Paludibaculum fermentans: one gene and its partner. The protein of the gene in region 1 interacts with the protein of each later gene in a pairwise test. Links are inferred from orthologs where the notes say so. Each region holds a gene or a part of one and is shown on either strand. Other genes may lie near its edges.

The links. Proteins that work in one complex are often made in the same cells at the same time.
Region 2: the proteins of aceE (region 1) and nth interact in binary tests that used the Escherichia coli proteins (3 or more experiments, as listed by UniProt). The link is inferred for Paludibaculum fermentans from one-to-one orthologs.

What each region holds. Positions count from the first base shown.
Region 1 is NZ_CP063849.1:8,600,771-8,608,489, forward strand. The notes cover bases 2,289-5,330. They hold aceE (pyruvate dehydrogenase (acetyl-transferring), homodimeric type), read right to left. Parts: upstream 5,008-5,330; coding sequence 2,569-5,007; downstream 2,289-2,568. Other genes in these bases: IRI77_RS38790 (hypothetical protein), read right to left, coding at 2,324-2,572; IRI77_RS34175 (DUF2520 domain-containing protein), read right to left, coding at 5,162-5,330. Also shown: IRI77_RS34150 (helix-turn-helix transcriptional regulator), read right to left, coding at 1-82; IRI77_RS34155 (UbiX family flavin prenyltransferase), read right to left, coding at 105-695; IRI77_RS34160 (PEP-CTERM sorting domain-containing protein), read left to right, coding at 889-1,392; IRI77_RS34165 (3-keto-disaccharide hydrolase), read right to left, coding at 1,377-2,207; more of IRI77_RS34175, read right to left, coding at 5,331-5,998; excinuclease ABC subunit UvrB, read right to left, coding at 5,949-7,719. UniProt on the Escherichia coli protein: Component of the pyruvate dehydrogenase (PDH) complex, that catalyzes the overall conversion of pyruvate to acetyl-CoA and CO(2).
Region 2 is NZ_CP063849.1:3,749,081-3,754,267, forward strand. The notes cover bases 2,339-5,187. They hold nth (endonuclease III), read left to right. Parts: upstream 2,339-3,351; coding sequence 3,352-4,023; downstream 4,024-5,187. Other genes in these bases: IRI77_RS14635 (tetratricopeptide repeat protein), read right to left, coding at 2,339-3,325; IRI77_RS14645 (hypothetical protein), read left to right, coding at 4,024-4,554; IRI77_RS14650 (hypothetical protein), read left to right, coding at 4,565-5,187. Also shown: IRI77_RS14625 (mandelate racemase/muconate lactonizing enzyme family protein), read left to right, coding at 1-938; IRI77_RS14630 (hypothetical protein), read left to right, coding at 1,363-1,821; more of IRI77_RS14635, read right to left, coding at 1,805-2,338. UniProt on the Escherichia coli protein: DNA repair enzyme that has both DNA N-glycosylase activity and AP-lyase activity. The DNA N-glycosylase activity releases various damaged pyrimidines from DNA by cleaving the N-glycosidic bond, leaving an AP (apurinic/apyrimidinic) site.

The sequences.
Region 1 (7,719 bases):
GCAGCAGGACATTGTCCGCGCCGAACCGGGCGCCATCCGGAAACAGGAAGGGCTTCGAGCCATTTTGCAGGCGGGCGGCCATACAGGGCAGGGTAGCAGGGGAATCAACCGGCGTCGGAAGTTGGGTTCTTCATCCCCAGCCATTCGAAGTACAGCTCATTCCGGATACCGACCCGCGCCAGTGCCCGCCCGACGGTCGCGTTCACCATGTCGTCCAGAGTCTTCGGACGCCCGTAGAACGCCGGCACCGGTGGGAAAATCACGGCTCCATGCTCCGCCGCCTCGCTCATCAGCCGCAGGTGCCCCTTGTGCAGCGGCGTCTCCCGCACCATCAGTACCACCGGCCGGCCTTCCTTCAACTGGACGTCGGCCGCCCGCGCCACCAGGTCGGACGAGTAGCAGTTCGCCACCGCCGACAGGGTCTTGATCGAGCAAGGCGCCACAATCATCCCCAACGTCTCGAACGACCCGCTCGCAATCGATGCGCCGATATTCGCCGGCGGATGCACCACGCTCGCCAGCGCCTCCACCTCCCGAGGTTGCCACTCTGTCTCCTGCGCAATCGTGGCGCGGCCCGCCGGGCTCACCACCAGGTGCGTCTCAATCGACTTGTCCCGGGCGAGCGTTTCCAGGATCCGGATGCCGAAGATGGCTCCCGAGGCTCCGGTGATGGCGACAATCAGGCGTTGTGGCAATTCAAAAACTCCAACGGGACGTGTGTCTATCAGGGTAGCCAATCGCGCTGGATCGCCGCCGGCACAAACCTGTTGTCAAATCTGATCCCATTTCCCGATCCGCCGCGCGTATCTGTGCAGGAGCCCAGCCTGCCAGGCGCCATCCAAGGCACCGCCGGCCGGGCTCCTCCAAACAGAAAGGCTGGATCCCGATATGAAACTGGCAGCGCTGTGCCTGGCGCTGGTCCTGGGGGCACTTTGTCCGCAGGCCGGCGCGTCGACTCTCCAACTCACCCAGGGCGGGTGGGACCAGGGCGGTCCCCTCACCATCCTCTTCACCGGCGTCGACACCGACCTCAGCGGCGGCATCGACACCGCCGAACTCACCGCGTTCTCCGCGTCGTTTCAGCTTGACGGCGGCGGCATCGCTACCCTGACCCTGGCCGACCTCGGCTCAGACGGCTTCTACTACGCTTCTCCCGCCGATTACTTCGTCAAGGCCGACGGCCCGCTCTATAGCCTGTACGAAATCGCGTTCGCCGGCAGCGTGTTCGGCGCTCTCTCTGACTCGACGAGCGTCGTTGCCATAACCGGCGCACCCCTCCAGGTAGACGGCGCGTCCGCCGTGCCCGAGCCCGGCACCGCGCTTATCGTCGGCCTGCCGTTGGTGCTGCTAGGCCTGCGCCGCCGCAAGTCCGCACCTCACTGCGGATCGTAGCCCCTCAGCCGCCGCACCCAGATGTTCCGGAACCGCACCGCGTTGCCGTGGTTCTGCAACGAAAGCGCCTCTTCCGGAGCATGCGGCGCATAAGTGGCGACCTTCGCATGGATCGCTCGCCCAATCACTTCCTGCCGGTTGTGCATCAGTACGCCGTTGTGGAACAACGTGATGTAGGCCGGCTTCACAACCTTATCGCCGTCGAACTTGGGCGCCTCGAACACGATGTCGTAGACGTTCCACTCGCCGGCCTTCCGCGTCGCATTCACCATCGGCGGCCATTGGCCATAGATGGAAGCGGCCTGCCCGTCGGCATAGGTCAGATCCTGGTATGAATCCAACACCTGGATCTCATAGCGGCCCATGATCTCCACCCCGCTGTTCCCACGGCTCTGGCTGGTGCCGGACACATCGGCCAGCTCCTGCCACTCGATGTGGTACTGTGCGTCGCCGAACTTCTCCTTGGTCGCGATGCCGCCCTTACCCGGCACCACTTCCACATAGCCGTTCTCCACCTTCCACTCCGGCGGACCTTCCTTGCCGCCGCGCAGCTTGGCGACCCATTGCGACAGATCCTTGCCGTCAAACAGCACAATCGCGTCCGAGGGCGCGCCGCCGGGCTGGGTGGCCGCCGTCACCTTCGGCGGATGCTTTCGCGTATTGTCGTGCACGCGCCATTTCTGGCCCGGAATCAGCGGAGTATCGTCGTAGCCGAGGTCCCTGTTCTTGTGGGCGGCCTCCTGGCTGAAGCAGGCCGTGGCTGTCAATGCGGTAAGCAGGATGAAATGGAGCGGCTTGGGTCGAGAGAAGATCATGTTTAACCTGACCTCGACATCATATTACGGCGGGCGGCTTCAGCGGGCGGCGTGCGTCCAGACGCAAAACGGGGGCGTGCATCCAAATGGATCCACGCCCCCGTCCTGAACTTAAACTAATTGCGAGCCGCGTTCTTCTTCTCGGGATCAATGCCCAATTCAAAGATCGCCTGCTGCGCCTTATGCGCATCGAACTGGCCCCAGCGCGAAAGCTGCGAAATCGTCGCCGTGACAATCGACTCCGCATCCACTTCAAAGAAGCGCCGCAGGTAAGGACGCGATTCGCTGCGCCCGAAACCGTCGGTGCCCAATGACGTCAGGCGCCCGCTCAGCCAGGGGGAAAGCTGGTCAGAGATCACCTTCATATAGTCGCTGGCGGCCACAATGGCCCCTGTGTGCCTTCCATCACCTGCTGGATATACGGCCTGCGGGCCGGCTCAGCCGGATGCAGGCGGTTCCAGCGGTCCGTATCCAGCGCTTCACGCCGCAGTTCGTTGTAACTGGTGACGCTCCACACATCGGCCGGAATCTGGAACTTCTCCCACAGGATTTTCTGCGCGCGCAGGGCCTCGTTCAACATCGAGGCGCTGCCCCACAGTTGAGCCTTCGCCGGACCGTTCTCGCTGGCATGGACCCTGTAGATGCCCTTCAGGATCCCTTCGCGGGAGCCCTCCGGCATCGCCGGCTGCGCATAATTCTCATTGCACAGCGTCAGGTAGTAGAAGACGTCTTCGTTCTGGCCGTACATGCGATGCAGGCCTTCCTGGATGATTGTCGCGATCTCGTACGCGTAGGCAGGATCGTAACTCACGCAGTTCGGCACCGTCGACGCCAGCACGTGGCTGTGACCGTCTTCGTGCTGCAGGCCCTCGCCGTTCAGAGTCGTCCGGCCGGCCGTCGCGCCCAGCAGGAAGCCGCGTCCGCGCGAATCGCCGAACGCCCAGATGGCGTCGCCTACGCGCTGGAACCCGAACATCGAGTAGTAGATGTAGAACGGAATCATCGGGATGCCGTAGTTGGCATAGGCCGTGCCCGCCGCCGTAAAGCTGGCCAGGGAACCCGCCTCGTTGATGCCTTCTTCCAGCACCTGCCCGTCCGTGGCTTCCTTGTAGTAGAGGAACTGCTCGCTGTCCACCGGCTTATACAGCTGGCCGGAAGGAGCATAGATCGAGATCTGGCGGAACAGGCTTTCCATGCCGAACGTGCGGGCTTCGTCCGGAATAATCGGAACCACCAGCTTGCCCAGCACCTTGTCCTTCAGCAACTGCTTCAGGATTGCCACGAAAGCCATCGTCGTCGACACCGGACGGCCGCCGCTGCCCACCAGGGAGTCGTTGAATTCCTCCGCGGGCGGAGTCTCGAGGTGCACCGGCTTCACCTGCCGGATCGGCAGGGGCCCGCCCAGCACCTTGCGGCGCTCCTTCAGATACTTCATCTCCGGCGAGTCTTCGGAAGGCCGGTAGAACGAAACGGTGTGAACAGTCTCTTCGGGAATCGGAACCTGGAAGCGCTCGCGCAGCTTCAAGAGTTCGTTCTCGTTCATCTTCTTCTGCTGGTGCGTCGTGTTGCGGCCCTCACCAGCCTCACCCATGCCGTAGCCCTTGACGGTCTTGGCCAGGATCACCGTCGGCCCGCCCGTGTGCTCGTAGGCCTTCTTGTAGGCGTTGTATACCTTTACCGGATCATGCCCGCCGCGCCGCAGGGCGAAGATCTCGTCGTCGGTCATGTCCTCGACCAGCGCGAGCAGTTCCGGGTACTTGCCAAAGAACTCGCTGCGGACATAGGCGCCGCCGCGTGCCTTGAAGCTCTGGAATTCGCCGTCCACGCACTCATGCATGCGCCGGATCAGCAGGCCGGTCTTGTCCTTCTCCATCAACCGGTCCCAGTCGCTGCCCCAAACCAGCTTGATCACGTTCCACTGGAAGCCCCGGAAGACACCTTCCAGTTCCTGCATAATGTTGCCGTTGCCCCGTACCGGGCCGTCCAGCCGCTGCAGGTTGCAGTTGATCACGAAGATCAGGTTGTCCAGCTTCTCGTTGGCCGCGATCTGCAGCGCGCCGCGCGATTCGGGCTCATCCATCTCGCCGTCACCCAGGAACGCCCAGATCTTGCGGTTCGTCTTCGGCAACAACCCACGATTTTCCAGGTACTTACAAAAGCGAGCCTGGTAGATGGCGTTGATCGGCCCCAACCCCATGCTGACGGTCGGGAACTGCCAGAAGTCCGGCATCAGCCAGGGATGCGGATAGGAGCTCAAACCGGGGGTCTCGCGCAGTTCGTGCCGGAAATTCTTCAGGTGCTCTTCGCTCAGGCGCCCTTCCAGGAACGCCCGCGAGTACATGCCCGGCGAGGCGTGGCCCTGAAAGTAGACTAGATCGCCCGGCTGATCCCCGCTCTCCGACGGGATGGACCCGCGGAAAAAGTGGTTCATGCCCACTTCGTAAAGCGTGGCCGAAGAGGCAAAGGTGGAGATATGGCCGCCGATGCCGTCGTCGTACTTGTTGGCACGCACGACCATCGCCACGGCATTCCACCGCACAATGCTCTTGATGCGCCGCTCCAACTCCCGGTCACCTGGGTAAGGGACCTCATCATCCACCGCGATGGTGTTCAGGTAGGGCGTGGTGACGCCAAGGGCGGCAGGCACGCCCTGGGTTGCTGCAGTCACGGCGAGGCGTTCGAGCAGGTAGCGAGCCCGCTCCGGGCCGCCCTCTTCGATCACCTGATCGAGTGCTTCGAGCCATTCCTGCGTCTCAACAGGATTCAAGTCTTCCGGCTTTTCTACTTTGTTTCTGAGCATGGGATCCAGAGGGGACAGCTAGTTTGATTTTACCCTGATTCCGGTGGCGTACGGGGTCCACTTAATCGATGCATAAACTTGGCGATAGGACGCGGGGAACGGCGAAAGAAGGGCGGACCCGAACCCGGGGCCCGCAACGGCGCTCCTCACCAGCTTAATCCGGACTCGGCAGGCTTGGGGGCGGCGGGTCTCCCAGCCATTCCGGATCCTGTCCCACATAGTCCAGCACCGCGATCAGCGAACGCTGGTAAAACGCGGCCAGAACGGGATCCACTTCCCCCAGTGCCGCCAGTTGGTTCAGCACCGCCGGACGCCGTGACATCGACCCCGGGCTCAGCCACGCTTTCCGGCCATGCGCCCGCTGGCTCCGAATCGCCATCTCGACGACGAGGCCCAGTATCCGCCGGGCCTCCAACTGGTTGAGTCCCGACGCGCGCAGACTCCGCATCGCCCCATCCAGCACCGGCGAGAGCAGCGAGTTGGCCGCCATCAGGCCCGCACCGTACAGCGCCTTGGAGTGCGGCTTCAATTCAATGCAACTCAATTCGGCCTGGGTGGCCCATCGGCTCAGCATCCGCACCGCGACCGGATCGCCCTCAATCACCAGCACTCCCTGATCTCGCGAAGGCGCCAGCGCGATCGAACCCACCGCCGCGCGAAGCGCCCGCATCGGCTGCAGCGCCGAGGCGTCCAAATCATCGTCGATCAACGCCAGAACCTTCGATTTCCACACCACCGGAGCGTCCCGCAGCAGTTCCAGGATCGCCGGCAACTCCAGCGCCGAAGCTTGAATCAGTACCAGCCGACACTGATTAAGCTCCCTCGCGTCGGCCGGCCGGCCCGCTCGCAGCGCGTTCGCATAGCGGGAGGCCAGGCGGCGGCTCGACGCCACCACCGGCCCAAGATCGCGGACAAGAGAGGGATACCGTGTCAGCGGAGATTCAATCATTCGCCCCGAGGCGATCAGTCCCACCGGCAGGTGTTTGCTCATAGGGAGTTGGCGACTTCAATGCCTTGACTCGATCACGATACTGCGCCGCCTTCTCGAATTCAAATGCTTTCGCAGCTTCCCGCATCTTCCGCTCGAGATCCTCTATCAGGTTGTTTCGCTGCTCCAGGCTCAACAGCTCCACTTCCTCATCGCCAGCCAGCGGCGGAGTGACGTAATCCATCTCCGCTACCGCAATCAGACTCATATCGATCGGTTTCACGATCGACTGCGGCGTGATGTTGTTCTCGACGTTGTAATCCACCTGGATGCGCCGCCGGCGGTCCGTCTCTGAAATCGCCCGCTTCATGCTGTCTGTCATCACATCCGCATAGAGAATCGCCCGGCCGTTCAAATGCCGTGCCGCGCGTCCAATCGTCTGGATCAACGAGCCCATCGATCGCAGGAAGCCTTCCTTGTCCGCGTCCAGAATCGCCACCAGCGAAACCTCGGGCAGGTCCAGCCCTTCCCGCAACAGATTCACGCCGATCAGTACATCGATGTCGCCGCGCCGCAGATCCCGCAGGATCTTCACGCGATCCAGCGCCGACACCTCCGAGTGCATGTATGCGTTCTTGACACCCAATTCGGCGTAATACTCGTGCAGGTCCTCCGCCATCCGCTTCGTCAGCGTCGTGATCAGCACCCGCTCGTTCTCCGCCACCCGCTTCCGGATCTCGTGCAGCAGATCGTCCACCTGCCCCTTGATCGGCCGCACCTCCACCGGCGGATCCACCAGGCCCGTCGGACGGATCACCTGCTCCACCACCACCCCGGCCGTCCGTTTCAATTCGAACGGGCCCGGCGTCGCCGACACATACAGCGTCTGGTGCACGCGGTTCTCAAACTCCTCGAATGTCAGCGGCCGGTTGTCCAGCGCGCTGGGCAGCCGGAAGCCGAAGTTGACCAGTGTGTTCTTGCGCGACCGGTCGCCATGATACATGCCCCCGATCTGCGGCACCGTCTGGTGGCTCTCGTCGATCATCAGCAGCGCATCGGCCGGCAGGTAATCCAGCAGCGTCGGCGGCGGCTCGCCCGGCAGCCGCCCGCTGAAGTGCCGCGAATAGTTCTCGATCCCGTGGCAATAGCCCATCTGCCGGATCATCTCCAGGTCGAACATCGTCCGCTGGTACAGCCTCTGCGCCTCGATCAGCTTGCCCTGCTTCTCCAGTTCCTTATGCCACCACGCCAGTTCCTGCTCGATGCTCGCCACCGCCTCCTGCTTCGTCTCCGGAGGCATCACATAGTGTGTCTTCGGGTAGATGGGCAGCCGCACATAGCTTTCCTTCACCTGCCCCAGCAGCGGATCGATCTTCGACAGCGCCTCGATCTCGTCGCCCCACAGCTCAATCCGGTACGCGTCGTCGTCATAGGTGGGCCAGATCTCAATCACGTCGCCCCGCACCCGGAACGTCCCGCGCCGGAAGTCGAAGTCATTGCGCTCGTAGAGGATCTCCACCAGCTTCGACGTGATCTGCTCGCGCGGCATCCTGTGACCCTTCTCCAGCATCAGCAGCATGCCGTAGTAAGCTTCCGGCGAGCCCAGGCCATAAATACAGCTCACGCTGGCCACAATGATGCAATCCCGCCGCTCGAACAGCGTCTTGGTTGCCGCCAGCCGCAGTTTGTCCAGTTCGTCGTTGACCGTCGCTTCTTTCTCGATATACGTATCCGAAGCCGGTACATACGCCTCGGGCTGGTAGTAGTCGTAGTAGCTGACAAAA
Region 2 (5,187 bases), 4.9 Mb from region 1 along the record:
TGGTCGAACTGGTGAACCAGATCTACCGCCCGCTGCTGATCGGCGCGAACGCACTCGACACCGAGTACCTGTGGGGCGAGATGTACCGGCAGTCGATCCAGGCCGGACGCCGCGGAGCCGCCCTCCGCACCATCAGCGCCATCGACATCGCCCTGTGGGACCTGCGCGGCAAAGCCGCCAAACTCCCGGTCATGGAGCTGCTTGGCGTCCACTCCCGCAAGCTGCGCTGCTATGCCACCGGCGGCTACTACCGCGAAGGCCAGACACTGGACGACCTCGTCCGTGAAACCTCAGCAGTGGTCGAGCAGGGCTTCACCGCCCTGAAGCTCAAGGTCGGCGGCCAGTCCTCCCGCGAGGACGCCAAACGGATCGGCGCCGTCCGCCGGGCCCTCGGCGACGACATCGACATCCTGCTCGACGCCAACGGCGGCTGGAAGAGCGCGCCGGAAGCCATCGCCGCCATGGACCGTCTCGAAGAGTACGAACCCTTCTGGATCGAGGAACCGGTGCGCGCCGACAACCTCACCGCCATGGCGAAGATCGCCGAGGCGATCCGCACGCCCGTCGCCACCGGCGAACTCGAAGCCACCCGCTGGGCTTTCGCCCAGTTGGTCGAGACCCGCGCCGCCGAGATCCTCCAGCCCGACGTCACCGTGGTCGGTGGAGTCAGTGAATGGCTCAAAGTCGCCCACATGGCCGCCGCCCTGGACATCCCCATCGCCCCACACTACAACTGGGATTTCCACAGCCAGCTCTGCGCCACCATCCCGAACGCGATCTTCGTCGAGTACTTCCTGGCCGCCTCCGGGGTCAAGATGTTCGACAGCGTCCTGGCCAATCCCATGATGCCCGTGGACGGCTACATGACGCCCCGGCAGCTCCCCGGCTTCGGCATCGAATTGATACCACAGGAGATCGAACGATATCGCCTAGCGTAGGGGCAACCAGCGGGCTTCGGGCCGCATCTATCAAATGACCTGACCAAGCGATACAAGTAAAAGGTCTAAAGTATAAAGAACCCACATGTTCACCTGGATCTGTCCACAATGCGGCCGGGAAGTCCCTCCCTCCTATTCAGAATGCCCCACCTGCGCGGAGCGCCGGCAGGCCGCGGCTGGAGGCCAAGCTCCCGTCGCAGCGCCGCCGCAACCCCAGCAGCCTCAATACGCACCCCAGGCTGCCCCGCCTCCGCCACCGCCGCAGTACGCTCCTCCGACGCAGCAGTACCCCGCGCCTCAGCAACCTCCGCAATACGCGCCGCCGCCACAACCGCAGTACGCGCCTCCTCCTCAGCAGCAGTATGCGCCGCCCGCACCGCCCCCTGGTCAACAGGTCTACACCATCAATGAGCCGAAGAAAGGCATGCCGGCCTGGCTGGTCGGCGTCCTGACAATCGCGGTTCTCGGCGGCGCCCTGTTCGGACTCTACCGGTTCGTCGGCGGCCGCGGTTCCACCTCGAACGCGGACGCGACCGCGACGAAATTGCCGGCGGCGGGCGCATCCAAGAACCCTTACTCCAAGTACGTGGAAGTGGTGGGCGTTCGCCTTTTCGAGAACGATGCCAAGAAGCCGGTCGTCCGCTTCACCGTGGTCAACCACTCACCGGCCGAAATCACGGGCCTGGAACTCCAGGTCGTCCTGAAACCGGTGGATTCCAAGCCCGAAACCGAACCCGTCTCCGAGATCGACGCCAAGGTGGGCAGCGTCCCGGCCAACGGAACCAAAGAGTTTGAGGCCCTTCTCAACACGAAGATGAAGATCTACGAGCTGCCGGACTGGCAGTTCCTGAAGACCGACTTCGTCGTTACGGCGCCGAACTGATCTCCGGCCGTTGAAGCAATTCCGCCTGGCGCCGCGTCCAGGCACAGCCGCTGGGCATCGTGCGAACGACGCCCAGCCGGCGCAGATTCCAGTGGGCATCGAACAGGCACGGGTCCTTCTCGAGGGCCCGTGCGAAATCCCCTTTCGCCGCATCCGCCTGCCCCAGCAGCAGCAGCGCCATTCCGCGATTGTGGATGGCCATGGCTGAGTTGGGATCCAGGGCCAAGGCCCGCCCAAATTCACCCAGCGCTACCTCGGGCTTGTTCGCCCGCAAGTAGCTGAGCCCCAGGTCCGTCGCCACCGCCGCATCCTCCGGAGCCAACCGCTTCGCCTCCTCCATCAACTCCACCGCCTGGGCCGGCTGCACCACCCGAGCCAGTTGCCGTTTGGGCCGGATCTTGGAAGGCGCGTGGCGCGCAGCCTCCATCCACAGCGCTTCCGGCGACATCCACACCCGGGTCTGGGCAAAGCTCAGCACCAGCAGCAGCGCCGCGTAGCCATACAGCAGCTTCTGGTTCGCCTTCTGCAGCAGCATCCCGAACAGCGCGGCAAAGCAGAACAGTGGCAGGTACATGCGGCGGTCGACGGCCAGATCCTCGGCGGGAAAGATGGACGAACTCGGCAGCAGCAGCAGCAGTCCGCCCAGCACCCAGAACCCCGGCTGCGCCGCGCGAACCGTCCGCCACGCCAGAATCGCTACCACCACAATCACGCCCCAAGCCAGCGCCGCCGCGAGGGGAGGCACCCGCACCTCCGCGTCCACTGTGAACCCAATCGGCACCAGCAGCAGTTGCAGGTAGCGCAGGATCGCCACACCCTGGTAGCTGAAGTAGTCGAACGACGTCAGCCCGGCTTGCGTCCCCGCACCCGACCCGGCAATCATGGACGTTGCGTAGATCGTCCTCAACCCCGCGGCCAACGCAGCCGCGCACATCGCGGCAATAGGACCCACGGCCGCCTTGCTCCGCCGGGTCGACCATTCCAGCAGCGCCAGGAACAGCGGAAACGCGGCGACCTCTTCCTTGGCCAGCAGCCCACAAACAAACAGCCCAAACGCCCACCACCGCCGCCCCTTCAACCAGCACGACAGCGACAGCAGGCAGAACAGGGCCGCCAGCAGCGTAGCCCGCGAGAAGACGTAAGCCACCGCCTCCGTCTGCAGCGGATGGAACGCAAACACCGCCGAGGCCAGCCAGGCCGCCCTAAGCGGCAGCAGCTCCAGCAGCAGCCCCGAGGCCAGCCACACGCAGGCCAGGTGCAGCACCAGGCTGACCAGGTGGAAGGTCCACGGAGCGTCGGAAATTTGCAGGTTTACCCAGAACGAGAGAAATGTTAGCGGACGCGTTTGTGTTGCTGTGAAAACGTGATTCCAACCGTGGGCGGAATTCAGTGCGGGATCATTTAGCAGCGAGAAATCGTCGAACTGAAACGGGGCTCCTAACGCGCCGCAAAACGCTAGCAGGGCAGCCGCTACGAGGAGAATCCGGAAACGCAATGCTACCATGTTAGAGCAATTCCAACTGCACTCTCATGAGCAAAGTTTCACGGCCTCGCACCGCGGCCGAGCGCAAGGAACGCCTCTATCGCATTCTGGATGCGTTGTCACTCCGCTACCCGAACGTGACCTGCGCTTTGAATCACGCCGATGCCTGGCAACTGCTGGTCGCCACCATTCTTTCCGCGCAGTGCACCGATGCCCGCGTGAACATGGTCACTCCGGAACTGTTCAGGAAGTTTCCCACGATGCAGGACCTGGCCGTGGCCGATGTGCGTGAAGTCTCCGAGGTCATCCGCTCCACCGGGTTCTTCAACAACAAGGCCAAAAGCATCGTTGGCGCGGCGCGCACCATCATCCAGGACTTTGGCGGCGAGATTCCCCGTACCATCGAGCAACTGCTCACCGTCCCGGGCGCGGCTCGCAAAACCTCGAACGTTGTCCTCGGAACCGCATTCGGGATTCCCAGCGGCGTGGTGGTCGACACGCACGTTGGCCGCATCGCCTTGCGGCTCGACCTGACGAAGGAGACCAATCCGGTAAAGGTGGAACAGGATCTCATGAAGATTCTGCCGCAGAACCGCTGGATCCTCTTCTCGCACCAGTTGATCCACTTTGGACGCGAGCTGTGTGTGGCGCGCAAGCCGCGCTGCGGCGAGTGCCCCATCGAAGGGCTGTGTTACGCGAAAGACAAGGCAGTGCTGTAAATGCTAGGCCGTATTCTGATCCTCTCCCTGCCGCTTCTGCTGGCCGGCTGCGTGAAATATCCCGAACCGTACCGTCCGCCCGTGCAGCGCAAACCGATGGAGGTGGGCGGCGATCTCAAGCTCAGCCACTACATTGGCATGAGCATGCCGAACGCGGCGGACCACTTCATCTCGGGCGTTGTGCCGGATCTGCACGACGGCGCGTGGCGCTGGGTGACGAAGAGCCCGACATTCCAGTTTCAAGTCCCCACAACCAAGTCTCTGAGGTTGAAGGCGGACCTCACCGTGCCGGATATCACGTTCGAGCAGACCGGCCCGGTCAAGATCACAATCAGCGTGGGCTCGCATCTTTTGGAGACGCTCGAATTCCCGAAACCAGGGCAGCGGATCTTTGAGAAGGCCGTGCCGGAAGAGTGGCTGACCGCGACACGCACTAACCTCGTCCGGCTGGAGATCGACAAACTGTGGACCTCGCCGGCGGATGGAGTCCAGCGCGGCTTCATCATCACAAGCATCGGGTTCGTGCAGTAGGACACGGCGGATGCCCAAGGCGTTTTCCATCCTGTTTGGAGCGCTGTTCACCCTCGCCACGGCCTACGGCCTGGGCCGGTTGCTGCTGCAACGGCTGAAGCCGAACCTGACGCGCGAAGAGCAGCATCTGTTCGGCTTCGTGGCCGGAGTGCCGGTGCTGAGCCTCATCATCTTCCTGCTGGCCTGCGTCCACCTCATCTACGACGCGACCTTCCTGGTGCTGGGCCTCGCCGTATTCGCCGCGGTTTGGAAGACGCGCGCTTACCAGACCACGGGCGATCGCCTCCCTGCCCTGCCCCGTTTGTGGCAATGGACATTCTGGCCGCTCTACACGGTGTTTGCCGTGATTGCCGTCATCTACGCCATGGCGCCCGAGTGGAGCCCGGACGGCAGTTCCTATCACCTCGGCATCGTCGGCCACTTCTACCGGGCACACGGCTTCAAGCTCATCTCGTCGAACATGTATGCCTTCCTCTCGCAGGGCTTGGAGATGTTGTTCCTCTCCGCCTGGGCGTTTGGACGGCATTCGGCCGCCGCCCTGGTGCACGGCGCGTTCCTGCTGGTGCTGCCGCTGCTGCTGCTGCGCTACGGACAGCGGCAGGGGATTCCCGGCGCCGGCGCGGCGGCCGGGCT